2 regions of the Paenibacillus sp. Marseille-Q7038 genome follow, and region 2 is predicted to be linked to the other one. Evidence: predicted binding sites of a transcription regulator. Region 2 holds the regulator's gene; the other holds the start of a gene.
The links. Region 2 encodes LexA, which represses DNA repair genes until DNA is damaged. Its sites were predicted from a motif close to CGAACATATGTTCG; they were not measured.
Positions count from the first base shown of each region.

Region 1: recA (recombinase RecA) is a predicted target of LexA. The motif match lies at 12,838-12,851, and genes of this name have one in related genera.

Region 1 is NZ_CBCOOM010000001.1:982,903-998,713, reverse strand. It holds gene ACWPWY_RS04885 (nicotinate phosphoribosyltransferase) at 1-1,421, opposite strand, end outside; gene ACWPWY_RS04880 (cysteine hydrolase family protein) at 1,476-2,021, opposite strand; gene ACWPWY_RS04875 (NUDIX hydrolase) at 2,047-2,844, opposite strand; gene ACWPWY_RS04870 (PaaI family thioesterase) at 2,948-3,352, opposite strand; gene ACWPWY_RS04865 (RicAFT regulatory complex protein RicA family protein) at 3,473-3,922, opposite strand; gene miaB (tRNA (N6-isopentenyl adenosine(37)-C2)-methylthiotransferase MiaB) at 3,980-5,533, opposite strand; gene pduL (phosphate propanoyltransferase) at 5,757-6,329, opposite strand; gene ACWPWY_RS04850 (dipeptidase) at 6,433-7,434, opposite strand; gene ACWPWY_RS04845 (stage V sporulation protein S) at 7,566-7,826, opposite strand; gene ACWPWY_RS04840 (TIGR00282 family metallophosphoesterase) at 8,069-8,866, opposite strand; gene rny (ribonuclease Y) at 8,961-10,511, opposite strand; gene ACWPWY_RS04830 (regulatory protein RecX) at 10,844-11,569, opposite strand; gene recA (recombinase RecA) at 11,706-12,767, opposite strand; gene ACWPWY_RS04820 (competence/damage-inducible protein A) at 13,038-14,303, opposite strand; gene pgsA (CDP-diacylglycerol--glycerol-3-phosphate 3-phosphatidyltransferase) at 14,423-15,004, opposite strand; gene ACWPWY_RS04810 (YajQ family cyclic di-GMP-binding protein) at 15,209-15,697, opposite strand.
Region 2 is NZ_CBCOOM010000001.1:2,294,006-2,309,816, forward strand. It holds gene ACWPWY_RS10840 (SAM-dependent methyltransferase) at 1-623, opposite strand, end outside; gene ACWPWY_RS10845 (ABC transporter ATP-binding protein) at 630-1,403, opposite strand; gene ACWPWY_RS10850 (thioredoxin family protein) at 1,400-1,717, opposite strand; gene ACWPWY_RS10855 (cyclic-phosphate processing receiver domain-containing protein) at 1,714-2,058, opposite strand; gene ACWPWY_RS10860 (deoxyribonuclease IV) at 2,085-2,942, opposite strand; gene ACWPWY_RS10865 (Fpg/Nei family DNA glycosylase) at 2,930-3,748, opposite strand; gene ACWPWY_RS10870 (TIGR01457 family HAD-type hydrolase) at 3,803-4,585, opposite strand; gene rnz (ribonuclease Z) at 4,742-5,659, opposite strand; gene metH (methionine synthase) at 5,742-9,182, opposite strand; gene ACWPWY_RS10885 (cupin domain-containing protein) at 9,381-9,923, shown strand; gene ACWPWY_RS10890 (FixH family protein) at 9,984-10,388, opposite strand; gene ACWPWY_RS10895 (HAD family hydrolase) at 10,493-11,278, opposite strand; gene ACWPWY_RS10900 (methyltransferase) at 11,307-11,834, opposite strand; gene yneA (cell division suppressor protein YneA) at 12,230-12,601, opposite strand; gene lexA (transcriptional repressor LexA) at 12,780-13,406, shown strand; gene ACWPWY_RS10915 (SIR2 family protein) at 13,505-15,412, opposite strand.

The sequences.
Region 1 (15,811 bases), 1.3 Mb from region 2:
ATTTTTTGTTTTAGATTCCATGCAGCTGGGCTAATGTTCACCCGGTAGATTTCCGGATTTAACTTACGTAAATATTCCGGCCAGAACATACCGATCTGCTCACGATGGTACTCGCGAATTTGTTCTAACGTTGGAAGTTCGTAGACTTTCTTCCCATCAACAAATATAGGCTCAAGCATCGTCACAACATCGTAATCCTTAATCGTCTTCTTCATGTAAGGATGTACGGGATTAAATAGTTGTAATGGTTCTTTCTGCTTTGGCTGTTCATCGTCGGGATAACAGATATAATCAGCGATGGCTTTGTTTGTTTTAGGATCTACAAGCCGGTACACTTCTTTTTTGCCGGGTGTTGTTACCTTCTCGGGATTCGCAGAGATTTTGATTGTCGGCTGCATGCCCCCGCTTACTTCACGTTCTACTAACTTATAGACGCCGCCAAGTGAAGGTTGATCCGCTGCTGTAATGAGCTGAGTACCCACGCCCCAAGTGTCAATCTGTGCCCCTTGAGCTTTTAGATTGAATATGGTGTGTTCGTCCAGATCATTAGAAGCGACAATTTTAACATATGGAAAACCGGCTTCATCAAGCATTTTTCTTGCTTGTATAGATAGGTACGCAAGGTCACCACTATCGAGCCGAATCGCATTCATTTTCTTACCTTTGGCTTCTAGTTTTTTCGCCGTCTCAATGGCATGAGGCACACCGCTTCCGAGTGTATCAAAAGTATCCACGAGAAGTGTTACCTGGTCTGGCATTACTTTGGCATAGGCATCAAATGCCTCCTGCTCACTTTCAAAACTTTGAACCCAAGAATGCGCATGCGTACCTGCTGTTGGAATGCCAAACTGCTCACCCGCAAGCATGTTAGACGTTGCATCAAAACCTGCTACATAAGCAGCACGAGCTCCCCAAATTGCTGCGTCCGCTTCTTGTGCTCTTCTTGTGCCAAACTCTAGTAATTTATTATCGCCGGAAACTTGTTTTATCCGAGAAGCTTTGGTAGCGATCAATGTTTGATAATTCATAAAGTTTAAGATCGCCGTCTCAACAAGTTGGGCTTCCATAATATTTCCTTCGACGCGAACTAACGGCTCATCTGGAAATACGAGTGCTCCTTCTTTCATTGCATAAATCGTGCCTTGGAAAGTAAACTGCAGCAATTCTTCAAGAAATGCCGGATCATAATTTTCCTCCTGGCTGGATAAATACTTAATGTCCTCCATTGTAAACCTGAGGTTACTAATATAATGTACAATCCGTTCAAGTCCTGCAAAAACGGCATAACCATTTTTAAAAGGCAACCTGCGGAAATAAGCCTCAAATACGGCTTTGCGTTTGTGAGTTCCGTTCACCCAATGCGCGTACATCATATTAATTTGATATTTATCCGTATGTAATGCCAGGCTTGTGGTTTGCATCTGTCTCATCCTCTCAGGCCTCTAGTGAAGCCGCAAACAATTTCTTTGGTATGATTATTGGGTCTGCTTCGTCACGGTTGCACCTAGACTATTCTTAAAATGTCCCAGTGCCCACACATGACCTTCTGCATTAAAACTGGCAGTTGCATCCTCATATACCGTGATGGAAAAACCTTTGTTGTATGCATCAACTGCGGTATGGAGTACACATATATCGGTACATACCCCAATCAAATGAACCTCGGTAATTCTGCGCTCACGTAGTTTCATCTCAAGATCTGTGCCCGCAAAGGCACTATATCGTGTTTTGTCCATAAAATAAATGGATTCTTTATTGTCTTTATACAATGTGCCAAGCCTGCCGTAAAGTTCTCTCCCCGCTGTATTTCGTATATTATGGGGTGGAAATAACGAAGTTTCGGGATGAAAGTGATCCTTCTCATCATGTAAATCAACGGCCATTACAACATAATCATTATTATGTATAAACTGTTTTGTAATGTCCACGACTCTTTCCTCAATAGCGATTGCGGGTTCCCCTACGGGTAAATTACCATCCACAAAATCTTTTGTGTAGTCAATGACGATCAAAGCTTTCATCCTTTTCACTCCTCATCTCTATTCTTTACGTATAAATGGATATTCTCGGCCTCAGGTCAGTAAATCGGTAGAGCTGCGCAGGACGCTGAGAATACTGATTCGAGCTAAGCGGATTTCCCTCTTCATCTCTCACTTCTTCAATAATTCCCTTGCGGCTTCTCGTTGAAGTGATTTTACGAATGAAATTTGGTTCCTCAAAATCAGGAACGACACTCTGAATAACCTGATATAATTCACTAAGCGTAAAATGCCGAGGCAAAAATTGCCTTGCAATGGTTGTTTGCAGCATCTGCTCTTGTATCCTTCTATAGGCATCTTCTATGATCGTTCGATGATCGAAGCCAAGTTCCAGCTTGTGCAGTGCTTCTTCTATCGTAAATAGCCCTACTTCTTCTGCGCCATCTGTTACTTGCCTATGTTCGAGCATCCATTCTTCCACGAGAGCAAAAAACGCATGAGAGATAATCCAGCCGCGCGGGTCTCTTCCTGGTCGACTATATACTCCAAGATACTCTAGATGTCCGCCGTCTACACCGGTCTCTTCCATGAGCTCACGTTTTGCTGCATCGTAAATAGATTCATTCTCTTGGCAGAATCCGCCTGGCAATGCCCATTTTCCAGCAAAAGGCCAAGATTTACGTTTAATCAGCATCACCTTAAGTTCTCTAATGGGAAGCGTTTTGGTGACCGTCTTACGCTCACGCTTCGTTAATGTAAACATAACAATGTCCGCTGGTACACCATCAGGTGTCCGATATTTCTTTTTTTGAAGGATACGATCCGGATCATTATTTCCTGCAAAATGGTTGATTTCCTCGTTCATCTATTATCACCGCTATGATTTCATTTTGATATTTTCATTATGACATCATTATCTTGTTTGTCAACCGTATCCATATGAGGGCAAGCTAATCTTGCTTACTCCTTTATTTCTTAGGCACAACTAAACGGAAGGAAGCTGTAGCCATACAGCCTAACGCTCCATCTGCGTTTTTTACTTCTGCTCTTGTTGTTAAACTTCTTCCCGCTTCATGAATCACTTCGGCTGTTACCAAAAGTTCCCCTTCATGCATCGGTGCTAAATAATGAACGTTTAGATTTGTAGTAACACAGTTATCCATTTGTTTTTTCGCTACCGCTACCATTCCCATTGTTTGATCCATTAGGGACGATAAGACTCCCCCATGTACGATTCCCATAGAATTCGTATGTTTTTTCTCCGCAATCATAGAAACCGTAACTTTGTTCTCTGTGGCTTGAATCAATTTGCAACCTAATAGTCCCCAAAAACGGTCATCTGCATCTTGAACCATCTGTTCGATTATCTTCATCTGTGTAACTCCCCTCATGCTGTTCGTACTTTAGAATACCCTGTATCCTATGCTCTACTCTTGTCATCTATTTAATGATACAGAAAAAGAGCACGGAAACATTTCCGCACCCTTACTGTATTAATCACATCGTGATGGAGGTGCATCCGTTCCTGTCTCCACGTTCACTTTCTCAGAGACCGTATCGTGGATAACTGACATCACAAGCTGTAATAAATAGTTTATATCACTTTGGCTTTGCTGGAATTCAGTCACCAGCGGAATGCCATCAATCTCATCCTGCAGTTGCTCGATCTCAGCTTCAATCTTCGCAACCATTTCTTTATTTTGAAATGACTCAAAAGCTACAATTTCCTTCTGTTTCTTTTTCATCTTTTGGATGAGTCCTTGAATTCGCTCATGTTCTTGAATTTTAGACTCAGCTTGTTTAAAATGTTGAACTTCTTCGCTCGTACCGATTAAATCAGCGAGCTCTTTGGCCTTATTCATAATATCATCGCGTATAATGAGATCCCGCGTTCGAAATGAAGGCATACCATATTGATTGACTTTCAGTTGATCGCTTTCCATAATGATCGCTCCATTCTGTTAGGTTGACTCATATTGCAATGTATCTCTTGTTGTATATTAGTTATTTGCCGCTTGTGGTAAAGGGAGCCAATCACCTTTAATATACCAGGATTTAGCATCTTTAATTTCTACTTGTACAAAAGTACCGATTAATTCTTTTGGTCCTTCAAAATGAACAAGTTTGTTTCCACGAGTTCGACCAGACAGTACTTCGTCATTATTCTTGCTTTCTCCTTCTACAAGAACTTCGACAATTTGTCCTTTCATTCGCTCGTGTGCTTCAAAGCTGTATTCTTGAACCGCCTTGTTCAAACGCTGTAGACGTTCTTTCTTCACTTCCATCGGAACATTGTCTTCCATTACGGCTGCCGGCGTTCCTTCACGAGGTGAATAAATATAGGTATATGCAAAGTCAAATCCCACTTCCCGAACGAGTGACAGTGTATCTTCAAACTGTTCATCCGTCTCCCCAGGGAAACCAACAATGATGTCCGTTGTCAGGACAGCACCAGGGATTGTTTGTTTAATTTTGTGTGCAAGCTCAAGATAACGTTCACGAGAATACTTGCGACTCATTTTTTTCAGCACTTCAGTACTACCCGATTGCACCGGAAGGTGAATATGTTCCACCAGATTTCCGCCTTTGGCAAGTACTTCAATGAGATGATCGTCAAAATCACGCGGATGCGAAGTTGTAAAACGCACTCTTGGAATATCAATTTTGCGAATCTCGTCCATGAGATCACCAAAACCATATTTTATATCCGTAAAATCTTTACCGTAGGCATTCACGTTCTGCCCTAGCAGAGTGATTTCTTTAAAACCTTGGCGAGCTAAGTCACGGACTTCCGCAATTACATCTTCAGGCCGGCGACTGCGCTCTTTCCCGCGCGTAAATGGAACAATACAGTAAGTACAGAATTTGTCGCATCCATACATAATGTTAACCCATGCGCGCAAACCTTGACGTTTCTTAGGCATATTTTCAATAATATCGCCTTCTTTGGACCACACTTCAACAACCATTTCCTTGCTAAAGTAAGCTTCTTTGATTAGATAAGGCAGTCTGTGAATATTATGTGTTCCAAAAATCATATCGACAAACCCATGCTTCTGCAGGATACGGTTTACTACATTTTCTTCTTGTGACATGCATCCACATACACCAAGTAACAAATCCGGTTTTTCCGTCTTCAGATGTTTTAGATGACCTAATTCACCGAATACCTTGTCTTCGGCATTTTCACGGATTGCACAAGTGTTTAAAAGAATAATATCCGCTTCCTTACGATCTTCGGTCGGCTGATACCCCATCTCTTCCAGCATCCCTTTGATCGTTTCAGAATCATGCTCATTCATCTGGCATCCATAAGTATATACCAGATAGTGTTTTCCTTTACCGATTGCTTTTAGTTCTTCAGGAATCGCATTATCATACAACACCTGAATATTCTCTTTCCCCCGTTGTTTCTCGCGTTTGTGATTAGGCTCCGATATAATATTGATTTCACGTCCACGAATTCGGATTTTTTTGCCGAATTCATCTTCAGAGAGTACTTTTGCATCCGAAAAATCAAAATACTTGGAGTAATCCTTTGTATCTTTCGTCATGGTAGATCGGTCACTCCTTACGCTAAATCTATTTCGTATTTCCTATCCATCATCGATCATCAATATCCAACTCAAAAAGGCATTACATCAAATTATATCATGATTCACAGTGCATATCTACCGTACTTCCCCATCCTAAACATACAAAAAAGGGTTGTCCCTTCTGGATTAAAAAATCCATAGAAACAACCCTTACTTATTTAGTACTTATAAGGACAAATGCTTAGCCAATAATTTCAGCTACATCACCAGTTTTAGCACCAGCTGCGTTTGCTTCATCTGTATCAATATGCATATCAAGAGCAAAGGAATCAGATACGCGTGCAATGACATTTTCAAGAACAAGACCACGTTCTCCGCCAAGACGAACTTTTAACAATTCTTTATCTTTAATGCCCCATTTTTCTGCATCAGAAGTATGGAAATGAATGTGTCTTGCAGCTACAATCACGCCTTCTTCCAAAGTCACTTCGCCTGCTGGTCCTTTTAGAGTTACACCAGGTGTACCTTCAATACTTCCGGATTCACGAACGGGAGCTTTTACTCCGATTGCAAAAGAATCTGTACGAGAGATTTCCAATTGGCTTGCCGGACGTGCCGGTCCCAAAATTCTTACTTTATCAAATTGGCCTTTTGGTCCAATAACAGCAACAGTTTCGTTTGCTGCAAATTGTCCAGGTTGGGACAACGGTTTAAATTCAGTCAATTGATATCCAGCTCCGAACAAAGCTTCAACATGTTCTTGGGTTAAATGGATGTGACGTGCAGACACACCTACTGGTACTGTTTTAGTCATTTCAAATAACACTCCTTAATTCTCTGTCTATATATTTGGTCCGTCCTATATTATACCCATATTAAGACCCAATTGAAAAGGCATCCTTCAATTTCAGTGCTTTTTAAGACTTTAAATTAGGTTTATCCTTGAGATTTTCACATAGAAACGAAAGCATATTATCATACATAAACCGTCTCACTAACGATTCGGGATAGTATTTCAGCAGTAGTTCTACCAAATCAGGATACCTGCCAGAATGTTCAAGACCCTCTATCCACTGATGAATACCATCAAAGTCCGATCCAAACATGATATGGTCTGCTCCTCCTAAAGCACATACGTGATCAATATGTTGTAAGAGATCTGTTTTTGTAACTTTCCCTTCCTTCTTCACAAACCAAGGCACAAATGTCATACCGATTCGCCCATTCAGCGCAATGAGCGCACGAATCTGATGATCTGTAAGGTTACGAGGATGCGGACAAATCGATCTTACATTCGAATGGGAAGCAATCATCGGCTGTTCCGACAAATCTGCAAGCTCCCAAAACCCCGTCTCTGATAAGTGTGATACATCTAAAATCAGTCCTATATCATTACATTTCTTAATGAGCGCTTTCCCCTTGTTCGTAAAGCCTCCATTTCGTTCTTCCAGAATTCCATCTGCTGCCCAGTTTGCATAATTCCATGTGACACCAATAAACCGAACACCTTTTTCATAAATGAGATCTAGATAAGAAAGTTTCCCTTCAAGACCCTCCACACCTTCAAGTGATAACAAACTCCATATTTGATTCCTTTGCTGCCATTCACCTTGGGAGATAAGATTACGGAGTTCCTCTGCATCTTGTTTCCATCGTAAAGGCCGTAAACCCTGCGTACTGCTCTTTTGTTCGATTAGCCTGCCATATATCTCTATTTGTTTATAGACATGTTCAAATCGCGGTGTACCCAGCCGATCAGATAAATATATCGCAAATGTTTGAAGCGCTACTTTCCCTTCCTGCAACCTGCTCATCGTTACATCTAGTTCAGAATCGTTTAGAAAGTCGAGACTTGGTTCAAACTGCATTTTATACAGTACATCACAGTGCATATCAATAACTGGAATATCTAACTTCATAAAAGAACTCCCTTCATCTTTTTCGCATTACCGCCATAAGAAGCTATTCATATCCTCATTCTTTCTATATGCATGAATACGCAAAAAAGCCCATTTGCAACGAGTGCAAACAGGCTAAGATAACTACTTATTTATCTGGGTTCTACAATCAATTTAATTGCTGTCCGGTCCTCCCCGTCGATTACGATATCCGTAAAGGCAGGGATACAAATGAGATCAACTCCGCTCGGTGCCACAAATCCCCGGGCAATGGCTACTGCTTTTATTGCTTGATTAAGAGCTCCTGCACCAATCGCTTGCAGTTCAGCATTTCCGCGTTCTCTTAGAACACCTGCTAATGCACCTGCGACTGAATTCGGATTGGACTTGGCTGAAACTTTTAATACGTCCATGGTAAGTACCTCCCCTGGGAATAGGATGATGGATTGTTTCCACGACATGGTCCAACATGTGAAAATGCAGCATCTGAACTGAATATCTCGCCCTCTTTGGTACATGCAATAGTCCGCCCGATTGTTTTTAGCTTGATCTTTTGATTGAACAGACTCTAATAAATGTTATTCGCGAGAATGTAAAAGATTCCTTCTTTTTATCAGGTGCTAGCGTCCTGGCCAAAAGAGGTCTAACGAATCCTTTATTCCATTCGCCACTCATCTTCAACCAACCGGATTTTTTCAATCTTAGTTGCTTTACCCGTGTTTTCATCGATATCAACAATAACTGCGTGGAAATGCCATTTTCCTTCGTCCACATTAAATCGTACTGGCAGACTGGTTAGAAATTTATGAAGTACAGCTTCCCGTTCCATACCCAAAATCCCATCTTTCGGTCCGACCATCCCAACATCGGTAATCGCCGCAGTACCTTCCTCTAGTATTCGCTCATCATTGGTTTGCACATGTGTATGTGTACCAACCACAATTGAAGCTCGGCCATCCAAATAATAGGCCATTGCTATTTTCTCAGAAGTTGCCTCCGCATGAAAATCAACGAGAATGCATTTATGTTTCTTCTTGAGCTCATCTACCAGTTCATCAGCTTTGCGGAAAGGATCATCTAGCGCGGGTAAAAAGGTCCGGCCTTGTAAATTAACAATAGCCAATTCCTTCCCATTTGCCTTAATTACAGCATGGCCTTTCCCTGGTGTAGAATCTTCCGGAAAATTAGCGGGGCGAATCAAGCGAGGTTCATCATCGATAAATTCAAAAATATCACGATTGTCCCAAGTGTGATTCCCCATTGTAATTCCATGAACACCCCAGTCAAAGAACTGTCTGGCAATGGACTGAGTTATCCCTCTGCCCGATGCTGAATTCTCACCATTCGCAATAATGATATGAGGATTATATTTTGTTTTGAGTAATGGAAGGTTTTCCTTCAATGCTTTCCGACCAACGCTGCCAACAATGTCTCCGATAAATAGAACTTTAATGTGTGTTGCCTCCTTTTAACCTATATACGAGAAAATTAATCATCTATGAATGAGAAAAGTGGCCGAAGCTCGGCCACTTTTCTTCGTTTCATTCTTATTTAGCGTATTCTACCGCACGTGTTTCTCGGAGGACCGTTACTTTAATATGTCCTGGATAATCTAATTCGTTCTCAATCATTTTCGAAATATCGCGTGCTAAGCGGAACGCTTCAGCATCATCGATCTTATCCGGTTGTACCATGACGCGAATTTCACGACCTGCTTGAATCGCGTAAGATTTTTCAACTCCATCAAATGATTCGGAGATCGCTTCGAGTTTTTCCAAGCGTTTAATGTAAGTCTCCAGTGTTTCACGACGTGCTCCCGGTCTTGCAGCGGACAAAGCATCGGCTGCTCCGACCAACATCGCTATAACAGAAGTGGCTTCTTCATCACCATGATGCGATGCAATACTGTTAATAACAACAGGATGTTCTTTATATTTTTTCGCTAATTCCACGCCAATTTCCACGTGTGAACCTTCCACTTCGTGATCCAGTGCTTTACCAATGTCATGCAGTAGACCAGCTCTCTTGGCAAGTACGATATCTTCGCCAAGTTCTCCAGCCATCAGCCCTGTCAGGTATGCTACTTCCATCGAATGCTTCAACACGTTTTGTCCATAGCTGGTACGGAATTTAAGTCGTCCAAGAATTTTGATTAAATCTGGATGTAATCCATGAACTCCTACCTCAAAGGTAGCTTGTTCACCGTATTCACGAATACGTTCATCCACTTCTTTACGCGATTTTTCAACCATCTCTTCAATACGTGCAGGATGGATTCGTCCATCTGCCACTAGTTTTTCCAAGGCGGTTCTTGCAATCTCGCGGCGAATTGGGTCAAAGCCTGAGAGAATAACTGCTTCCGGAGTATCATCAATAATGAGATCAATCCCTGTAAGGGTTTCAAGTGCACGAATGTTACGGCCTTCACGACCGATAATACGTCCTTTCATCTCTTCGTTAGGCAATGTCACGACCGATACGGTAGTCTCGGCAACATGATCAGCTGCACAACGCTGGATAGCCAGTGTAATAATCTCGCGGGATTTCTTATCCGCCTCTTCTTTCGCTTGTTGCTCAATATCCTTAATCATTTGAGCCGTTTCATGACGAACTTCTTGCTCTACGTTGGACAGAATGATGCTTCGAGCATCTTCCATCGTCAGATTGGAGATTCTTTCAAGCTCCGTTACCTGACTCTTGTAGATTGTTTCAATTTGTTGCTGCGTCTCATCAATTCGCTTCTCTTTGTTGGCCACTTGTTCTTCTTTGCGTTCCAAGGAATCCATTTTTTTATCCAGCGATTCTTCCTTTTGCAACAATCGTCTTTCTTGTCGTTGAATTTCATTTCGACGTTCACGAATGTCTTTTTCAGCTTCAGTACGTACACGATGGACTTCGTCCTTCGCTTCAAGTACCGTTTCTTTCTTCAGTGCTTCTGCATCTTTTCTCGCATTTTCTACGATTTGGACTGCAGCTTCTTCAGCACTGGAAATTTTAGCTTCAGCTAAAGATTTGCGAATAAAATATCCGGCAAGGAACCCAATAACCCCAAAAACTAAAGCGGCAACAACGAGAATTAACCAGGCGATAGCATCCATTCTGTTCACCTCCTCGTTGATTCCTCCAAGGGATTTCTCCTTGGGATATTCATGTTTTGTTTTTTGCATTTCAAGACTTCACATTTACAAAAAAATCCATACAGTGAAAATCACTGTTTCTTTTTTTGTACACGCCAGGGCATGTACACTCTACCGCCGCAGGACATGGCGGGCTTACATTACAACCTTTATACAAGACTCTGCAACAATTGTACTTTTTTGGAAGGAAAAAATACTTTTTTTGTTGCATAGGCTCATGTACATTTTAGTATTCGTGTTAAGATATTGTCAAGAGAATGAACATTTTAGGGACCTCGGTCACCACTTTTTCCCTAAAAATCCTCATCAAACTCCTGTTCCTCCTCAGAGCTCTCTCGAACAAGTTCTGTCATTACCTTTCGTGTCACTTCTCCAGAGTATCCTCTTCTCATTAAAAAAGGGAAAGTTTTACGTTTCTTTTCCGTAAGATCACCTTTGATCTGATTCCATTTTTTGCGTCCAACCATAAGAGCGCTGTTCCACTCTTCTTCCACACTAATTTCACCAAGTGCTTCTGTGATATCATCTTTGGCAATGCCTTTTTGACGAAGCTCTTGACCTACCCACAGTTTTCCCTTGCGGTGATTTGAAATACGCTGTCTAGTCCATTCTTTAGCATATAATGAATCGTCAATGAGTCCCTCTTGCTCAAGTTTGGTTAATATTTCTTCAATAATAGGTAATGTAAACTCTTTTTCTTTTAATTTTTTTGATATTTCATGTCGCGTCCTTGCTTTTCGTCCGAGAAAACGAAGTCCCTCTACATAAGCACGCTGCCTTTCATCTGCAATTATGATTTCTTCCAGCTCATTTTTATGAAAAGTGTTCCCTTTTATCATTCGATATTTAATCATCACATCTTCAAGAACGGATAATTCGTATTCACCAAAATAGATGATATACCTGGCATTGCGTCCTTTCATCTTCTCTACACGGGTAATTTCAAGCTTTTGCTCAGGAAAGTGGCTCACGCCTCTTTGCGCTTCTTCATTGTTATCGAACTCTTCGTATTCTCTCAATTTAGCCCGTCCCCCCATACTTTGTTCTACTATCGATCGTCTATCCGACATACGCCATAAAACAAAAAAACCGCAGCTAAAAATAAGCCGCGGTTTCTTATCTTTACACTATTGTTCTCACAATCGGCAAATCCTCTTATTCAACCTCAAACAATTCTTTTTCTTCTTTCTCTTCTTTCGCCTTGTCTGAATCAGAAGGAGCTTCAACAACCGTTGTCAAATTGCTCGCTTCACGAATTTTTTGCTCAATTGTATTAGCAATCGCAACATTTTCTTTCAAGAATTGTTTTGCATTTTCACGGCCTTGGCCTAAACGTTCACCGCTGTAGGAATACCAAGCGCCACTCTTGTCAACAATCCCATGTTCAGCACCGATATCAATAAGACTTCCTTCTTTGGAAATCCCTTCACCGTACATAATGTCGACTTCGGCTTGTTTAAACGGAGGAGCCACTTTATTTTTGACTACTTTAATTCTTGTACGGTTTCCGACAACGTCGTTACCCATCTTAATGCTTTCAATCCGTCGCACATCAAGACGAACTGTGGAATAGAACTTCAGTGCACGTCCACCTGGTGTTGTTTCTGGGTTACCGAACATAACTCCCACTTTTTCACGAAGCTGATTGATAAAGATTGCAATCGTTTTGGACTTACTGATCGCACCAGACAGCTTACGAAGAGCTTGAGACATCAGACGAGCTTGGAGACCTACGTGGGAATCCCCCATATCTCCTTCAATCTCTGCCTTAGGTACAAGTGCTGCAACAGAGTCAATTACCACAATATCAACAGCACCGCTTCTTACAAGAGCTTCAGCAATCTCAAGACCTTGTTCCCCTGTATCTGGTTGAGAAAGAAGCAATTCATCAATATTTACGCCCAAATTACTTGCATATTGCGGGTCAAGCGCATGCTCTGCATCAATAAATGCAGCTTGTCCGCCTGCCTTTTGTACTTCAGCAATAGCATGAAGTGCAACAGTTGTTTTACCTGATGATTCTGGTCCATATATTTCAATAATCCGACCTCTTGGAAATCCGCCGGTTCCTAGTGCAATATCTAAAGCAATCGATCCGCTGGGTACAATTTCTACTTGCATGTGAGTTGATTCACCCAGTTTCATAATTGAACCTTTACCGAATTGTTTCTCTATTTGACGTAGCGCCATATCTAACGCTGCACGACGATCTGACAATAAACTCACATCCTTCTATGTTTATAACTCTATGATACTCTCTTTGGACTCGTTTGCCAAGCATTTTTTGAGAACATACATTCGTTTTTTTGAGAGATCAGGGGCCCGCTGATCTTCAGAACACAAAAAAAGGAAGAACCTGTGCAAATCTGATTTGCGCCCGGTTCTTCCGATTACTTGTAGTATACTGGTTCCAAACAAAAGCGTCAAACAAATTTGATAAAATTTATTTTACTAGTTGTTATATTTATCTACTTATTAACTGATCATCTAGTTAAGTTTTTCGTTTTCAATCAGTCGGCGCCACAAACGATATAAAATGGTTTTGGCAGAACGGATTCGAATCGTTTCCCGATTACCGCTCAGTTTTAACTCATGAACTTCTGTCTCCTTGCCTCGTTCAGCTATACCGATATATACAAGTCCGACTTCTTTTCGCTCCGAATATCCTGGGCCTGCTACACCCGTAATGGATAGTCCGTAATCTGAGTCTGTAATCATCTGAGCTTGTTCTGCGAGTACTTTCGCGACTTCAGGACTCACGGCCCCAGGCGCATCCTCTCCTTCAAGATAATGATGCGGCACATTCAGAAGCTTCTCTTTCATTTCATTAGAATAGCATACAAATCCACCTCGGAGCATGGTTCCACTGCCTGGAATAGAAGTAAGAAGGGCCATCAAGAGTCCTCCTGTGCAACTCTCAGCTGCTGCCAGCGTCTGTTCACGATCTGCCATCATCTCAACGATAACATGTTCTATCGGAATATCATGGCTTGCATACATATGCTGAGGTAAACGTTGCTGAATGAGTAGCTCAAGCTCGTTTAGCTTCACCATGGCTTCCCTTTCACTTGGAGCCTTTGTTGAGATTCGTACGGTAACTTCTCCTTCACTGGCGTAAGGCGCAATCGTGGGATCCGTTTGACTTGTAATCAAATCTTTCAGCTTGTCCTCCAGCATGGATTCACCGATACCAGCAAACTTAAGCATTTTTGAATATATTGGCATTTCGCCAGCTAAAACATGCTGATACAACCAAGGCAAGACCTGATTTGTAAACATAGGCTTCAGCTCTTTAGGAGGACCAGGAAGAATAATAAAATGGGTTCCTTCATGACTGATCGCATTACCAAGTGCTAGTCCCGTTTCGTTAAGCAGCGGACTTGCTCCTTCTATAATAGTAGCTTGACGTTTATTATTTTCCGTCATTACTGTACCGCGTCTAGTGAACATTTTTTCAATTTGATCCAAGGAACGCTGGTCCATGAGAAGGTTAAGTCCCAGAAGATCGGCTAAAACTTCCTTTGTAATATCATCTTGAGTCGGACCGATTCCACCTGAAAAAACAACAATATCTGCACGGCTGCGAGCCGTTTCTATCGCTTGTTTCATTCGGTTCGCATTATCCCCGACAACCGTTTGAAAGTATACATCCACACCAATAGCGGCAAGCTCCTTTGATAGGAACTGAGCATTCGTATTCACTATTTGACCGAGTAAAAGTTCTGTACCCACTGCTATAATCTCTGCTTTCATTTTAACTCCTCCAGTCTCCCAGCTTATGTTTCTAGTCTCCAAAAGAGCAATAGGATTAACCTATTGCTCTTTTGGTTTAATTATAAAATTATATTAAACAATTACGCTTTTGTTTAAGCTTAATTTTGACGAAGAAGATGTTTGTTCTTAACAAAATAGTCGATTCCAGAGTATAAAGTCACGATGGTGGCCAGCCAGATGAAAATGACATCCATAGGAATGGATATCAAAGCAAACGGGAAATTATTCAATAACAAAAGAGAAATTGCGATAATTTGAGTTACCGTCTTCACCTTGCCCCAAGAGCTAGCAGCTACAACTGAACCATCTAGGAGCGCTACCTGACGTAATCCTGTTACCGCAAATTCGCGACTGATAATAACAACAGCCATCCATGAGGGTACGCTGCCCATTTCAACTAAGGAAACCAGTACGGCAGTAATTAAAAGTTTATCTGCAAGAGGATCGAGCAGTTTGCCCAAATTGGTAACCAGATTGTGTTTTCGCGCAATGTATCCGTCAATTCCATCTGTACTCGCAGCTACGATAAAAATAATTACAGCAATGAGCTGGTTATAAGGAAGAGAATAGTCACCAAACTGGATTGGAGATGGATAGAAATCAAAATCAACTAGCAAGAAGATCATCATGACCGGAATCATAAAAATTCTTGCTAGTGTGATTCGGTTGGGTAAATTCAAGAAAGACGCCCTCCCCTTTAGATCGTACTTGGAGATTTGCATCGTAGCAAATCCCACCTATGTCTTTTTGTCATTCATGAGGTATGTAATGTAAATCTCAACATCTCTATTTATACTACTCTTGCATATTAAATAAACATAAATATTTTAAATATGGCGAGCATGAAAACTAATAGAGATTTACTCATGAATGCATGTCTTGTTTTACTTCATGTTTGTAAACTGAAGATCAAGAGGCAAATCACTTGAGCGCAGCAACTGTATAATTGCTTGAAGATCATCCCGATTTTTTCCAGTGACCCTGATTTGATCCCCTTGAATTTGACTTTTCACTTTCAGCTTAGAGTCACGAATCAGAATATTGATTTTTTTAGCGTTATCCTGATCAATTCCTTGTTTAAAACCAAGTCGCTGACGCACTGTACCCATAGAAGCAGGTTCAATTTTGCCATAGTCGAGATTTTTTAGCGGTAGACCTCTTTTAACCATTTTTGATTGTAAAACGTCAATGACTGCACCTAGTTTATATTCATCATCAGAAACAATAATAAGCGCATCTTTCTCTATTTTAAGACTGCTCTTACTACCTTTAAAATCGTAACGGCTCGCAATTTCCTTCTCTGCTTGGGTTACGGCGTTCGTTAGTTCCGCCAAATCTAATTTGGATACAATATCAAATGAACTTTCACTCATGTTATCCACTTCCTTTCATTAGTCATGATGCCCTATGTAACATTATATTAGAATAGGGTACATAAATCGAATCTCTTTTCAAAGTGTTGTCAGAAAACCTTACTCGAAAAAACA
Region 2 (15,811 bases):
GAAAAAGGAATTCCTAAGGTTTTCTCAGCTTCAAGCAGTTTGAATTTAGCTCTTGAAATCTGCCCATCTTCCTTTTGAAAACGAACAGCTCCTCCATTCCAGTCAGAAAGATTATCTTCTGCACGGGATACACCTGCATATAAACGTTCCTCCGTAAGATATACGGATACAATTAGATCTGCATCCTGCACTACGTGCTGCGCAGGGAGAAGTTCAACGCCATGTAAGATATGCTGTTTAAATGCACCGGAAGTTCCTTCATAATTGCTTTGCTCTGTTTTTCTCACCTGCAGACTGAATGTGCCTTCTTGCAGTGCACTATGATTCAGTAAAAATCGGAATAACTGGTCATATGCATGATCTTGTTCGTCCATCCCCACTTCAAAGTGGATAGGGAACAAATGTCTTAGAAAAATGGGGGGAGTTTGATAGATTAGCTCTGTAACTTCTCCCTGGGATGTTGGCAAAGTAGCTAAAAACACTTCACCAGAGACAAGCATTGTACTTTTTACCGTTCCAAACATTCTCCGAAGTTCTTCTTGTGCATAAGGAGCAAATCCATGGTTTGCTGTACATATAAAACGGGTTGTGATTCCTTCTGCCGTCTGTTCTTGATTACTCAATTCTTATTAACCTCCACTGCATACTCGTATCCAAGGGCGTTCATGAAACCAATCCAGCTCCACAGAAATTCCGTACGTATCCATTATTGTTTCCTTTGTTAATACTTCTTTTTTAGGACCAGCCGCAGCCACTTTCCCATCTTTTATAAGCGCAATATGAGTAAATAAGGGCATAATCTCTTCAATATGATGCGTTACATACACAATAGCAATATCTTGTTTTCTTAGATTGTCTATAGCCAGTAACATATTCTCACGTTCGTACATATCTAGACCAGCGCAGGGCTCGTCCATAATCAGCAATTTGGGATGGGCCATAAGAGACCTGGCTAGGAGTACCTTTTTGCGTTCCCCTTGGGATAGAGTCCCAAAAGGTTGCTGTGCTAGATGAGAAAATCCGATATCCGCAAGTTTCGCATGCGCTTCTTCTTTTACTTCATCCGGGATGTGCTGATAGAAACGCAAAAAAGCGTAAGCTCCGGTAGCGACTACTTCCCACACGGGATCTTTTAACGCCAGCTTTTCTATTAATGTTTGACTAATGTAGCCAATTTCTTTGCGTACTTCACGCACATCACATTCGCCATAAGTATAACCCAGTACGTCCACTTTCCCTTTAGAAGGGAATAAATAGCCCATCATCATTTCAAGAATTGTCGTTTTTCCGCTTCCGTTTCTTCCTAAAATGACCCAATTTTCATCTTTGCCCATTTGAATGTTTACATCATCAAGAATAAGCTTGTCACCGCGCTGGAGTGATACATTTTGCATCCCAATCATGAAGAAACCACCCTCCTGATTTGATTCAACAAATGCTGTGCCGATTCTATTTTATAAATGTGAGTCGGCAGTTGTTTCTCTCCGCTAAACAGTAATAAGGCGGGTACACTCGTAATCTGATATTGCCGAACGACGTTCTGAATGTCTGCTATATTTGCTTCATACAAAATCCCCTCTGGCAAAAGATACTCTGCAACTTCAAGCATCCGTATACCCGCCTGACAAGTGCCGCATAAAGGAGTATACACATACAGAGCAAAGGCTTTTCCTTCCCATGCCATGCGTAAAATTTCATTCTGTTCAATTTGTTTCATTGTCTGGTTCTCGATGCTTGCGCTATTTGCTCAAGCAGCTCTTGCGGTATAGGGCCATTATGAACTTCGGTACGGTCCGGCTTATTCATGTATAGTAATTCATACATTGCTCTGCGTCCAGCATCACTTGAAGTATGCAAATAAATCGCATTCGGATACATCTGTTTATTCACGATAAACGAAGCAATATCAAGTCCCGTCGGATTCCCATAACCCAAATCAAAATCCAGCGACAAAATATTTACATCATATTCAACAAGAAGCAGCTTACACTCTTCTACATCTCTTGCCAGTGTAAAACCAGGTGGACATGTTCGATAATCATCCAAAAATAAGTTCATTCTTCCCCACCTTTCTATAACAGCTTTCAAGTTATCCAAGTTCGAATTAACTCCATGTCTTTCTGATGAGTTCCATCTTCACCTGTTTCAGTTTCCAGTACCCATATAGAGCCCTTCACGTCTTTTTGCTGTAACAGCCAGGCTAGTCCATTCTCCCCTATATATCCTTTACCCACTCGTTCATGGCGGTCTTTATTAGAACGATATCCATACTTTGAATCATTTACATGAATGGCACGAAGTGCATCAAAATAACCGAGACTTCGTCCTTTTTCAAGCAGTTCTGGATCTTCTGAACCGTTCCAAAGACCGCTCGCATAGGCATGACACGTATCAAAACAAAAACCAATCGAGTCAGCGTATCGGGACAAATTTCGTATTTGCACCATTTCTTCCATCGTCGTACCCATAGGACCATGATCCCCTGCTTGATTTTCGATTAATATCTTAGATTCGCCTTCCCAGCCTGTGAGAACGTCTTCTAAAAACTGAATAATGTGATGATACCCAACAAGCGGATCACTCATCTTCACATGACCAAAATGAACTACAACACCAGCTGAACCACAGGCTTCTGCAATCTGCAGATCATTTTGCAAGGAAGATACCATTCCTTGGTAATGAAGATCCCCTTTGCTTTGACCCAGAGCGGGATTCGTAGGATAGGGTGAATGTGCGATCGATCGAAGCCCATATTTTATACAGAAGGCTTTGCAACGCATTGCTTCTGTCCGATCAAAATTTTTCACACGAAGTCCTCGAGGATTTTTCGGAAAGTACTGAAAAGCATTGGCTCCCATATCAAATGCTCTTTGAGCTGCTTTCGAATAACCACCGCGAGTACTTACGTGACTACCTATATAGTTAGAGGTCAATGCTGACATACTGGGCAGAAAAAAGCTTTCTTCCCGGTAATCTCTACTTTATTAATAATCCCCTCGTTACATCTCGTACAGGTCTCTCCCTCGCGGTCGTAGACACGGCACTGCTCATCATACTTTCCTGTTAACTCGTCACCAACATACAGCGGCATTTCCATATAACCCCCGCCTGCAGTCGCTTCCCGCAGAACAGATTGGATCGCATGATAGAGTCTTGATGCGGCATCCTCGTTAAGAAGAACATCTTGTATTTTCGTGTCTGGTCTTAGACTGGCTGCAAAGGCGATTTCATCGGAATAACAGTTCCCGATTCCAGCAATGACACGCTGATTTACAAGTGTTGTTTTTACCGTGCCTCTTCTACCTTTTAACCGGTCCTTAAACTTTTCTATAGTAAAACGATAGTCAAGAGGTTCCGGACCAAGATCCGACATGAGCTCTTCCGTTTCTTTCGCACTTAATAAGTGAAGATAACCGAGCCTCAGTCCGATAAAATAAAGAACGATTTCACCAAATTCAATTTCAACTTGAGTTGTGCGTTTCGGACGCTCTTGCTCCGTTCCGACATAAAGCACACCTCCAAGCATGAGATGCAGTACAAGTCTTTTACCCGTACTCATATGAAAAATCAAATGTTTACCCCTGCGCTCAATATAAACAATTCGCTCATTTACAAGTTCTTTTTCAAATACTTCTGGGGTGACATTTATTGATTTTTCACGATTAACGGTAACGTTAGTAATGGTATGATCCAGTAATCGTTCAGATAATAACTTCCGGTAGTTCTCCATCTCCGGTAATTCCGGCATATGAACCTCTTCCTTCCCTTGATGCTATATAAGTAGTTTACCTTACTATCTTTGTTAGATGGTCGTTATCAATTCATGAAGATCTTTATGAATTTCATTTGGTTTAATGCCGGTCGCACGCATATGAGTCTCTAGATTTGCTTCCGTCGTTACTCCTGTTAGTACAAGAATAGAACGGCATCCAGCGGCTTCTCCAGCAGCAATATCAGTTCGCATATTATCTCCAATGACAGCTACCTCGCTAGCAGGAAGACCAAGACGATCAATGGCATGCTTCATAAGAATGCTGGAAGGTTTACCGATCACCACGGGTTTCACACCTGAGGCAGCTTCAATTGCTGCTCCCAAAGTTCCTGCGCCCGGTGTCAAACTGTCGTCTGCTGGTAGCTGAAGATCTGGGTTAGTTAAAATGAATTTTGCTCCTCCCATAATCCAGCGAAGTGCTTTTGTCAGCTTTTCATATGTAAATTCACGGTCAATACCCTGAATTACGTACTCTGGTGATTCTTCAGTAATATGAAGTCCTGCGGAGATTAGTGCTTTCTCCAGTCCATCCTCACCAATAAATGCAACTTTCGCACCAGGTGATTCAGAAGCCACATATTCAGCCGCTGCCACTGCAGATGTACACACTTCTTCTCCGGCCGCTTCTATTCCAAGAGATCTTAGGTGTTCCGCTACTCCTTCAGGTGTTCTCGATGAATTATTCGTTACATATAGGTAAGGTATGTTGGAACTTTTTAAATGCTGAATTAGCAAATCTGCTCCATCAATACGATGTTTTCCGTGATAGATTGTTCCGTCTAAGTCTAACAAGTAAGCTTTAGGTGAATTCATAGCTGTAGTACTCCTTTCAAAAGACAAGTTCATATTCTTATATAAATAAGCATTATGCCCATCGTACAATCTTTTTAAGAGGATTGCAAAGCAGAAATAACACACAATTTGCTCGTTTATTTTTTCAAGTGTTACTTGTTTCCAATGTTATAAAAATCAGATTTGGATTAACTCATGTTCCATAGCAAGTCTTGTGTCCGGAAAAACAGACTGCGCCTCCAATAGCAGGGGTTCAAGATGTTCTGCATCTTTGTATCTTGAGCTAAAATGAGTCAGAATCAGTCTGCCTGCACCCGCTTCTTTTGCCGCTTCAGCTGCTTGACGGGCCGTACTATGATAATATTCGTGCGCTGTAGAAGCAAGTTCATGCAAGAAGGTAGCTTCATGGACAATAACATCAGCGCCTGCCGATAAAGGTACCACATTTTGAGTAGGTCTCGTATCGCCTAGAATCGTAATGACTTTTCCCGGTTTCGGTGAGCCAAGTACGTCTGCTGGATGAACAATAACACCATCTTCAAGTTCTATGCTTTCGCCGCGTTTTAATCTTCCAAAAAGTGGACCCGGTTTGAGCCCATGCACTGCAAGTTTTGAAGGATCAATGCTTCCAGGGCGATCCTTTTCCATGATTCGATAGCCGTAACTATCAATCCGATGCTCGAGCAGCGCTGACTCTACTACAAACATATCATCTTCAAAAATAATGCCGCCCTGATGTTCCACAATGTTCAGCTCATAATTCACGCGGGACTGGCTTAACTCCAGGGAAGTCTCCACGTATTTACGAATTCCTGGAGGGCCATATAGCGTAAGCGGTGTGACGCCGCCTTGATAAGCTCTGCTTGACAACAAGCCAGGCAAACCAAATATATGATCTCCATGTAAATGAGTTATAAAGATTTTTTCCAGCTTACTAAGTTTAAGCGGTGATTTCAAAAATTGGTGCTGCGTGCCTTCTCCGCAGTCAAACAGCCACATCGATCGGCGCTCCTCCATCAGCCGCAGGGCGATTGAAGTTACGTTGCGCTGTAGCGACGGTACTCCTGCATTTGTTCCTAAAAAATACAATTCCATAATGTTACACCTCATCTTACTGTATGAATGATAAAAATCCCCCGATTTAGGATCGGAGGATTCCTTACTTTGTTCTACATTTTCACGCTTTTTCCACGTTAAAATATTGCGCCTCCGGATGGCTGAACACCATCGCTGAAACCGAAGCTTCCGGTTCCATCATAAATCCTTCGGTCAGTTCTACCCCGATATCTTCCGGATGCATTAGTTCAAAAAGTGGACCTTGATCTTCAAGATCAGGACAAGCCGGATAACCAAATGATACCCTGATTCCTTGGTACCTCGCCCCTAAACGCTGTTTCATCGTCATTTCAGGAGGATCTGAGAATCCCCAAGTATCGCGCATCATATGATGAATACGTTCTGCAAGTCCTTCTGCCACTTCTAATGCAATCGACTGCAGAGCATGAAATCTCAAGTAATCACCTTTCTCTTTCCATACCTGAGCGAGTTCCGAAATTCCATGTCCTGCTGTTACCACGAGAAAACCGACATAATCCATTGTACCGGATTCTACAGGTTTCAGAAAGTCTGCGAGACACAAATGTGGTTCGACCTTTTGACGAGGAAACTCAAACGTGTGTAATACTTTGGTATGATCTTCTGGATCGTATATGAATATTTCGTTTCCTTTAGACTGAGCTGGGAAAAATCGATACATTGCATTCGCTTTAATAATTCCATCTCTTACAGCAAGGTCCATAATTTCATCAACCGTTTCCTTAAGCTGAACTGCCTTGGGATCGCCAGCTGCAAGCAATTGTTCTACATTACCTTTAAGCCCTAAATGATGACCCAGCAGCATCTGCATGTTCACATAAGGAAGAATATGACCAATTGGGTAATTACGAAGTGTGTGTCTTACAAGATCTGGCGGCTGATATACAGGAGCATCTACTGAAATCTTGGAACGTTCCACCCGTGTAAGCTTGGGAAGAGAAATTACTTTTTCAGCTGCATTTGCCTCCGCTTCTTGTTCCCGTTCCATCTCCATAACCATCACTTCTCTAGTCATCGGATCCATTAATTTGTTAGCAATATCAAGTCCATCCATTGCATCTTTAGCATAAAGGACCATCCCATTATACTCGGGTCTAATTCTTGTTCTTGTGAATTTCCGTGTAAGCGCAGCGCCGCCAACCATAATAGGTACGTCAATACCCGCATTACGTAAATCTTGCGCCGTCATTACCATTTGTTGAGCAGATTTTACGAGCAATCCAGACAAACCAATTGCGTCCACTTTCTCTTCACGGAAAGACTCGATAATTCGTTCTGGTGGTACTTTTATACCCAAATTCACAATCTGGTAACCGTTATTGGCTAGAATGATCTCTACTAGATTTTTGCCAATGTCATGTACATCACCTTTTACAGTGGCGAGCATGATTTTTCCTTTAACAGAAGTTTCGTTCTTCTGCATAAATTGTTCTAGGTAGGATACAGAGGCTTTCATCACTTCTGCACTCTGGAGCACTTCAGCAACGATCAGCTCATTGTTATTAAACAGTCTCCCAACTTCCTCCATCCCTTTCATTAAAGGACCATTAATAATCTGAAGCGGGCTGTATTTCGCTCTCGCGAGTTCCAAATCCGGAATAAGACCTTCTTTACTTCCTTCAACTACATAGCTCGCAAGACGCTCTTCTAGGGAAAGATTCGAGATTTTTTCTTTTTTCTCTACTTTTTTATTACGAAAGGCTGCTACAAAAGCAGCTAACGTCTCGTCACTGGTCCGGTAGATCAAATCTTCCGCCAGTTTTTTATCTTCTGGTGAAATCGAAGCATAACGTTCTACTTTCTCTGTGTTTACAATCGCATAATCGAGACCCGCCTTGGTACATTCGTATAAAAATACAGAGTTCAGGACTTCTCTACCTGCTTCCGGCAAACCGAAAGAAACATTACTAACTCCCAAAATCGTATGTGTTTCAGGCAATGCTTCCTTGATCAGACGAATTCCTTCAATCGTCTCTCCTGCAGAACCGATATATTGTTCATCTCCTGTACCAACAGGAAAAACAAGGGTATCAAAAATAATGTCTTCCGGACGGAGATGATATTTATTAACTAAAAGATCGTACGATCGCTTCGCTACTTCAAGCTTATCTTCACGGGTAATGGCCTGCCCCCGCTCATCTATTGTACCTACAACGACCGCTCCGCCATATTTACGAAGAATAGGCGTTACTTTTTCAAACTTTTCTTCACCATCTTCTAAATTAATGGAGTTGATAATAGCTTTACCCTGAGAATACTGTAAAGAAAGATCAATCACATCAGCATCGGTTGTATCAATCATTAATGGAACTTTCACTTTTTTCACAACCAACTCTAAAAACTTCCGCATATCCTCTGTCTCATCACGGTCAGGGTCTTGTAAACAGATATCAACGACCTGGGCTCCATTTTTAACTTGGGCACGAGCGACTTCAGAAGCTTCTTCATACTTACCTTCGACAATCAATCGTTTGAATTTTCGCGACCCCAGCACATTCGTCCGCTCCCCTACCATATAAGGACGATTGTCTTGTTCAATATAAACAGGATCGATCCCGGAGATTGCCGGAGGGTGTGTACCCGTTAGCGGACGAGGTTCAATCAGATCGAGCTTGTCCTTTAATACACGGATATGTTCTGGAGTTGTTCCGCAGCATCCTCCGGCAATATTAAGCCATCCCTGCTCCGCAAAGGCAGCGATTTTTACAGCTAAAGACTCAGGGGATTCATGGTAGTGACCATTCTCGTCTGGCAGACCGGCATTTGGATAACAACTAACTGCAACACTTGACATGGCAGAAAGTGTACGAATGTGATCTCTCATGAATTCGGGTCCTGTCGCACAGTTAAGCCCAATCGATATCGGACTCAAATGTTCTAACGAGACATAAAAAGATTCTATATTTTGACCTGCCAATGTCGTACCCATAGGTTCAATGGTACCGGATATCATAATAGGCAGTGTTATATTACGAGCTTCAAAAGCATTCCGAATTCCAATACTTCCCGCTTTTACATTCAAGGTATCCTGGCATGTTTCAAGGAGAAGCGCATCAACGCCTCCATCAATCAAAGCTAGAGTCTGTTCTTCATAACTCTCAATTAGTTCATCAAATGTAACTCCACCTGTTACAGATAATGTCTTAGTTGTAGGACCCATGGCTCCGACGACATAACGCGGGGACTCTGGAGTACTATATTTATCTACAGCTGCTCTTGCAAGCTTTGCAGCTGCCAGATTGATCTCTCTCGCCTTATCTTGTATATCATATTCAGCCAAAACAACAGAAGTTGCACCAAAAGTGTTTGTTTCAATAAGGTCCGCACCCGCTTCAAGGTAACGTTCGTGTATCGTCTGGATGATTTCAGGTCTTGTGAGCACTAACATTTCATTGCATCCATCCAGTTCCTCCCCGCCAAAATCTTCAGCAGTCAGGTCTTCCTGTTGAATCATGGTACCCATAGCACCATCTAAGATTAATATTCGCTTCTGTAATGCTTCTTGCAGACTGATTTTATCCACCCTCATACCTCCCGCAAAACGTTACGTCTAAGTTTAGCAGAAAAGGAAGTTTTATGAAAGAATATTTAAATCGCGAAGAACCGCGTCATAACAATGATTTCAGGATATTAATGAAGATAACTGACAAAAAGTCAATCGACAAAAAGGAGAATATTCGCTATAATAGCAATTAAACCAAGTGGAAAAGAGGGAAAGTAAATGGCAGAAATCTTAATTCGAAACACGAACGAAAGAATCACAGGTGAAGATAATGTTCGTTCCTTCCTCAATCAATATGAAGTACTTTTTGAAAAATGGGATGCATCAAAACTTCCAGTTGAACTTCAAAATAACTTTGTATTAAATGATGAAGAAAAACAACAAATCCTGGATGTTTACGATACCGAAATTAAAGATTTGGCTGCCCGCCGAGGTTATCAAATCTGGGATATCATCACTCTGTCAGAAGCTACTCCTGATCTGGAAGAAAAGCTTGCTAAGTTTGAAGAAATTCATACACATGCAGAAGATGAGATTCGTGCGATCGTTTCTGGTAAAGGGATCTTTATCATTAAAGGTGACGAACAAACAGGCTACTTCAACGTAGAGCTTGAGCCAGGTGATGTCATTTCTGTTCCTGAAAACACGCCTCACTTCTTTACACTTATGGATAACAAACAAATCATCGCTGTTCGATTGTTTATTGAACAGAATGGCTGGGTTGCAGATCCGTACCCAGATCCTAGCTTTATCAAGGCCTAATTCATATGATAAGTAAATATACCACCCTGTGAGATCATTCATAGGGTGGTTTTTTTGTGGCTATTTTTTAGTAACTTCTACTTGTTTCGATGGCATAGAATGCATCCCTCTCGCTGTTACATGAGAAGTAACTTTATATATTCCTTCAACAGGAAACTGATACACTGCGGTATACTTCCCCTCCCCATCGTATGTTGTATCCACTTCTAATCCTATACTGCCTTCTAAAGAAATTTCAAATGTCACATCGTCTGCATCATCTATGTATTCATCTTGCTGAGTAACAATGGCTTCCAATTGTACAAGGTCAGAGACTGCAACTGCTTCCCCTTCAGGAACAACGAGTTCTACCTTTATTGGTTCAAGTAATTTCATTTCCGTGAATTCGCTTCCTTCCTTTTGGCATCCGCTCAATAATATGAGGGAGATCATCGCATAACATAGTAATACAAATAATCGTCTCATCTTTATAAATCCTCTCTTCTATTCGTATGAAGATAAAAGAAAACCGCTTCTGTTTTATTCAAACAGCCAAGCGGTTCATGGAAGTGAAATCTAAAGTTGTTCTATTATGATAACAGTTCGTAAATTTCTGTAAGATGTTTAATTTCAACATCAGGTTGAAAGGATTGATCGTTTGTTTTCTCATTACGGTTAATCCACACTGCTTTAATGCCTGCAGAAAGCGCACCCTTAATATCAGTAGTCAGCTTATCTCCTACCATTAACGCTTCCTCTGCGGACACATCAAGCTGGGATAAGGCATGATGGAATATCGCAGCATCCGGCTTTCCTTTACCAAACTTCCCAGAAATAATGATGTGATCGAAATAAGGAACCAAATCAGGCACACCATCGAGCTTCTCTTGCTGCAAAGAAGGACATCCGTTAGTGAGAAGCAGCAACTTCACTTTACCTTTCAACTCTGTGAGAACTTCGAGAGTCTCATCATACATATAAGGACGAGATCTTCTCTCTTTACCAAATTTATCAGCTAACTCTGCACCAAGTTCGCTATCATTCACACCAAGTGCCGCAAGTCCATTCGTCCATGCATCTTTACGATATCCGGGTACTAATTGTTCGAGCTTTCTGAATTCAGGCTGTTCTCCAGCATTAAAATTCGCCCATAGTCCCTCAAAGGGATTGATGCCAATCATTTTCGTGAATGGAAAAGTTTCATAAGATTCATACAGCTTTCTAGCTTCGTTTCTTACCGATACTTCAAGTTCATGAGGATCCACACCGCATTTTTTTGAGGCATAGAGACATGTTTCGTAGAAAGCCTCTTCCACACTCTTTTCATCCCATAGCAGGGTATCATCCAAGTCGAACATCACTGCTTTAATTGACATCTTGTTCTCTCCCCTTGAGTATATCGATTTATTTAGCTTCTTTTAGAGCTTTCTTATCCTCTACCGGAATCTGATGTGCCTGTGCAAAGGTAATTAATCTTTCGCCCATTGCGTCGGTATCATATAAATTAAGCAAACGACTAAAAGCCCAGTTACTGCCTTTATCGTTGTGTTCAATAATAATAGACCCTTTATCTACCACAATACGTTTGATGTCTTCTGCACCAAGTGAACGTTCTCTGCTTAGCTTAATAGTCTTGATCCGTTTCTTACCTACTTTAAGATAAGGACGACGGAAGAAATACATCAGTGCTAGTCCCATATAAAGTACAAATACAACCCAATCAAATCCAGCCACGCCGCCTTTTGTAAGGCCGCTAAGCGTTAAGAACATAAAGGCTAGTACAACGAGTACGAAAGGAAATATAAATGCTCTTCCTTTAAAAATATCTTCATTTTCCATTCCGGAGCCAAGGACGGGTTGTCCCTTTTTTTTGCGATTCTTATTTACTTTGTGTTGATTCCTTTTGACTGCTCTTTCAAATGAACTTGCCATGTAAATCCCCCTTTAAAATCTGTGCAATCCAGTTATTATATCATGGTAGTTATATACTAACTCTCCACTCATAACTATGATTAAACCTATCTTTTTTTCATGGGAATAAAAGTGGTTTTAGCATAATGGAATCCTCTTCCTTCATCTAATTTACTCCCTTAAAAAAGCACAATCTCCTTAACTTTGCCATGTAAATAAAGGGTTGTCAAGGTATATACCTGTATGGCAAGACCTCCTTATGTAAACAACAAAAAAAGGACACAATTGTGAATTGCGCCCTTGCCGATCATGCATTAAAAAACGATATAGACAGCATCAATGAACTGTAAAATTAAAGTAAGACTTCATTAAACTTTTTTAATACAAAAATTCTAAAATACAAAAAGCATCTTTTCTTACTCTACATGAGGTAAGTTTAATACTTGTCCTGTTTGAATATCACTCGTTTCCATCACATTCAGCCGCTTAATTTGTTCAACATACTCCCTGGTATCCATGCGATGTGGTTTATGATCCAAAGCAATCGACCATAAAGAATCTCCTGTAGATACAACAAACTCTTGGTAGGAAACAATTTTACTTGCATTAGTAAGAACCGTCATAAACCCAGTTAGACATAAAAAAGCAACACTAAGAATGATGACCAGGCGAACCAAAAAGCGTCTATTATTATAAATAAATTGATGAAGTAACTTACCAAGTAAAGTATGATTCTTAGTTCCTTCTGCATTGCTATAGATACTATTGTATGTACTGTATTTTAGCATATATATCGTCCTCCAAACATTTGTTCTCATTTCTATATTGATCACTATAACACGAACATGTGTTTTGGACAATAACTTTTTAGAACAATTGTTCGTTCTATTTTAGAACTAACGTTTGTACGAACGGAGGTTCTATGCTATAATTTTCCCAAACGTTATTAAGTGGAGTTGATACGGTATGTCGAAGGTGTCCAGCAGGCAATTAGCAATCTTGGAGTTTATACGAAATGAAGTTCGATTAAAAGGATATCCACCGTCCGTAAGAGAGATTGGTGAAGCTGTCGGACTCGCGTCCAGCTCCACTGTTCACGGACACTTGGATCGTTTGGAGAAAAAAGGTTTAATTCGAAGAGACCCTACAAAACCTCGTGCAATTGAGCTTTTGAGTCATGATGAGTTAGATGAGACAAGCCAATTTGCTCAGACGGTTGTTAGAGTTCCTGTAGTCGGTAAAGTAACCGCAGGTATTCCTATTACTGCAACAGAAAATATTGAAGACTATTTCCCTTTACCTATGCAATATGTGGGAGAAGAGAAAGTGTTTATGTTGAATGTAGTAGGAGATAGTATGATCGAAGCTGGTATTGTCAATGGGGATTATGTCATTGTTCGTCAGCAACAAACGGCTAACAATGGTGAAATCGTCGTAGCTATGACGGAAGATGATGAAGCTACAGTGAAAACTTTCTATAAAGAAAAAGATCATGTACGTCTTCAGCCTGAGAATCCTACATATGAACCTCTCCGGCTTACCAAAGTAACTATACTAGGTAAAGTTATTGGCCTATTCCGTGATTTTCATTAATTTTTTAAAAAATAAAAATAATTTAATTTGCACTTATATTTTTAAAGCAGAGATCTTATAACTCAGATCTCTGCTTTTCACGTTTTACTCCACTACTTTTATTTATCTTCAGATGGTGGATTATCCTCAAAATAAAGATAAATATTATTACTTCGGCTCCTAATTTTAAGTTTAACACTAGCATTAGTTTGTAAATCCTCTAAAGTTCGATCAATATCAACTACATAAAAATCCTCTGAATCTATTACTGGAAAACCCACATTTATCTCTTGCCCAAAGAGTCTAATTGTTTCCTTTTCGCTAAAAGTGAACTTGTATGAAAAAGAGTGCGTGTTAATAGTTTTAATTAATGAATGATCATTCTCCAATTCGACTGTGCATTCTTCTAACCTCTTCTTTTTCCCGTACGAAATGTTTATAAGATCAGTTATCGACTTAATATCATCTTCAGTTAATTCATTAGGTATATTAAATTTAACTTGAAAATTATTTTGTATTAGCAATAGATTATTGTAGAGTTCGATTCTGGCATCTAAAGCTTCTACTGCATTATCCAATTTTATATCTTGTATTTTTGGGATATTTTGAAAAGGAAAACTATCACTAAAAAATCTTAACTCTTTCCCTGTTATCCATTCCCTAAAAAATTCATAAACATGTTTACCTCGTAAAACATTGGGAATTAGAGCACCGTTGAAATCAAATTTAAAATTTTGCGACTCATCTTCTGTACCAATTATAAACTTAACATTAAATGGAGAAACATCGAAAATTAGAGTAACTAATCTCTGATTGTAGAATAATTTTATATCTACATCTTCTATGTACATATTGCTTGGATGCAGTGCAAGATCACATTTCCCATGCCAACTTGGATTTGGTGTCAAAGACAAATTTTTAATTAAGTTAATATCCAGTAATTCAACACCATCAAATTCGGTTCTAATAGAAATCCCTTCACCTTCTGGTAAGAAAATTTCATCTGTTGCACCAGATTCCAACTGATTTAATATTGCTTGTAGTACTTGGGGGTTCGCTCTTAATAAACCTGAGAATTTTTTATCAGAAGCTACCTCCGGCGATATACTAGCAGATCTTAAGAAGTGATTCCCCGTTTTGTCATGAGAAAAATTAGTATCCAAACCTTTAGACTGTAAAATCGGTAATGCTTCTTTAACAGACAAAAAGCCTGATCGCACATCATTAACAATATTCTTTTCTATCTCTATTTTCAGTATATTAAAAAATTCTTCTCCCCTCATATTAATATAGTGGATATTTCTTTTAGCATATTTCCCAACCTTATACTCAGGCATATTTGGTGCTATTAAGAACATTTCTCTCTGAATTGGTTCTAAATGTTCGATTATCTCTGCAAATATAGAGTCAATGTTTTGATCTTCTAGTGAGAAACCTATAAATAAGACTGAATTTTTAGGTATCAGGCTCTTAATCTCATTCCATATCAAATTACTATGGGTACGCCGGAAATAGTCCGTGTAATCTGCTTCTGTTATAACTATTTGATTTGGATTATCCACATCACCATGAACTTTATAAAGTGTAACCAATTTTTTATCCATAAGTGCTAAATCTTCATCTTTAACTACAACATTTAATTTATTATCATAATAAACTTCTTCATGTGCCTTTTCTATTGCACGATCATAATTCGTTGTAACAAAGTATTTGAATTGTGGAACCTGGACTAGAATTTTGTGAGTCGAAAGATTAGTAGGGCTCTTTCGAAATTCTTGTCTTAAAACCTTTATAAGCGTCTGTCTACTCCCTCCATTCATCTCTACAAACTCTCCAGTTAGTTTTTGCAAATTTTCCTTATGTCTCTCAAGAATAGTTTGATGTTCCGTAACCGCTTCCTTGATTATCGATTCAGAAAGCCCTCTTGCAGAAGGATAACCAGCCCCTAATGACATTCCAGAACCAATCCAAGGAACAACCTCTCCTTTACGAATAAATTTAATCAACTTCTCTAAGTTAGCGTCCACATTCAACTCTCCTTTAATTGGAAATAGCATGATTGTTTATTATAATTAATTAATTTTCCTTCGATATACTAGACTATTCATTAACCTTATTTTTCAATAATATGTTTTAAAATCATTTACGATAATATTACTCTCTTACTTTACCATTTCAATATCAAACTCACTGATAAAATTTAAAAAAATATATTACCTTTCAATAGTATATTTTGTATTAGTTCATAGGAATTGAGCTAGTAATTTAGTATAATTATTCCTTTGGAAAATATATGTTAAGATGAATATATCTTGATTCATAATATTTGTAAATTAGAGGTGTCGAGTGAAGAGTGATTTGAGGAAACCAAGTTCCAGGAAACGTATAAGTGCACAAACAAGCATTAAAGGACAACTTACACATAG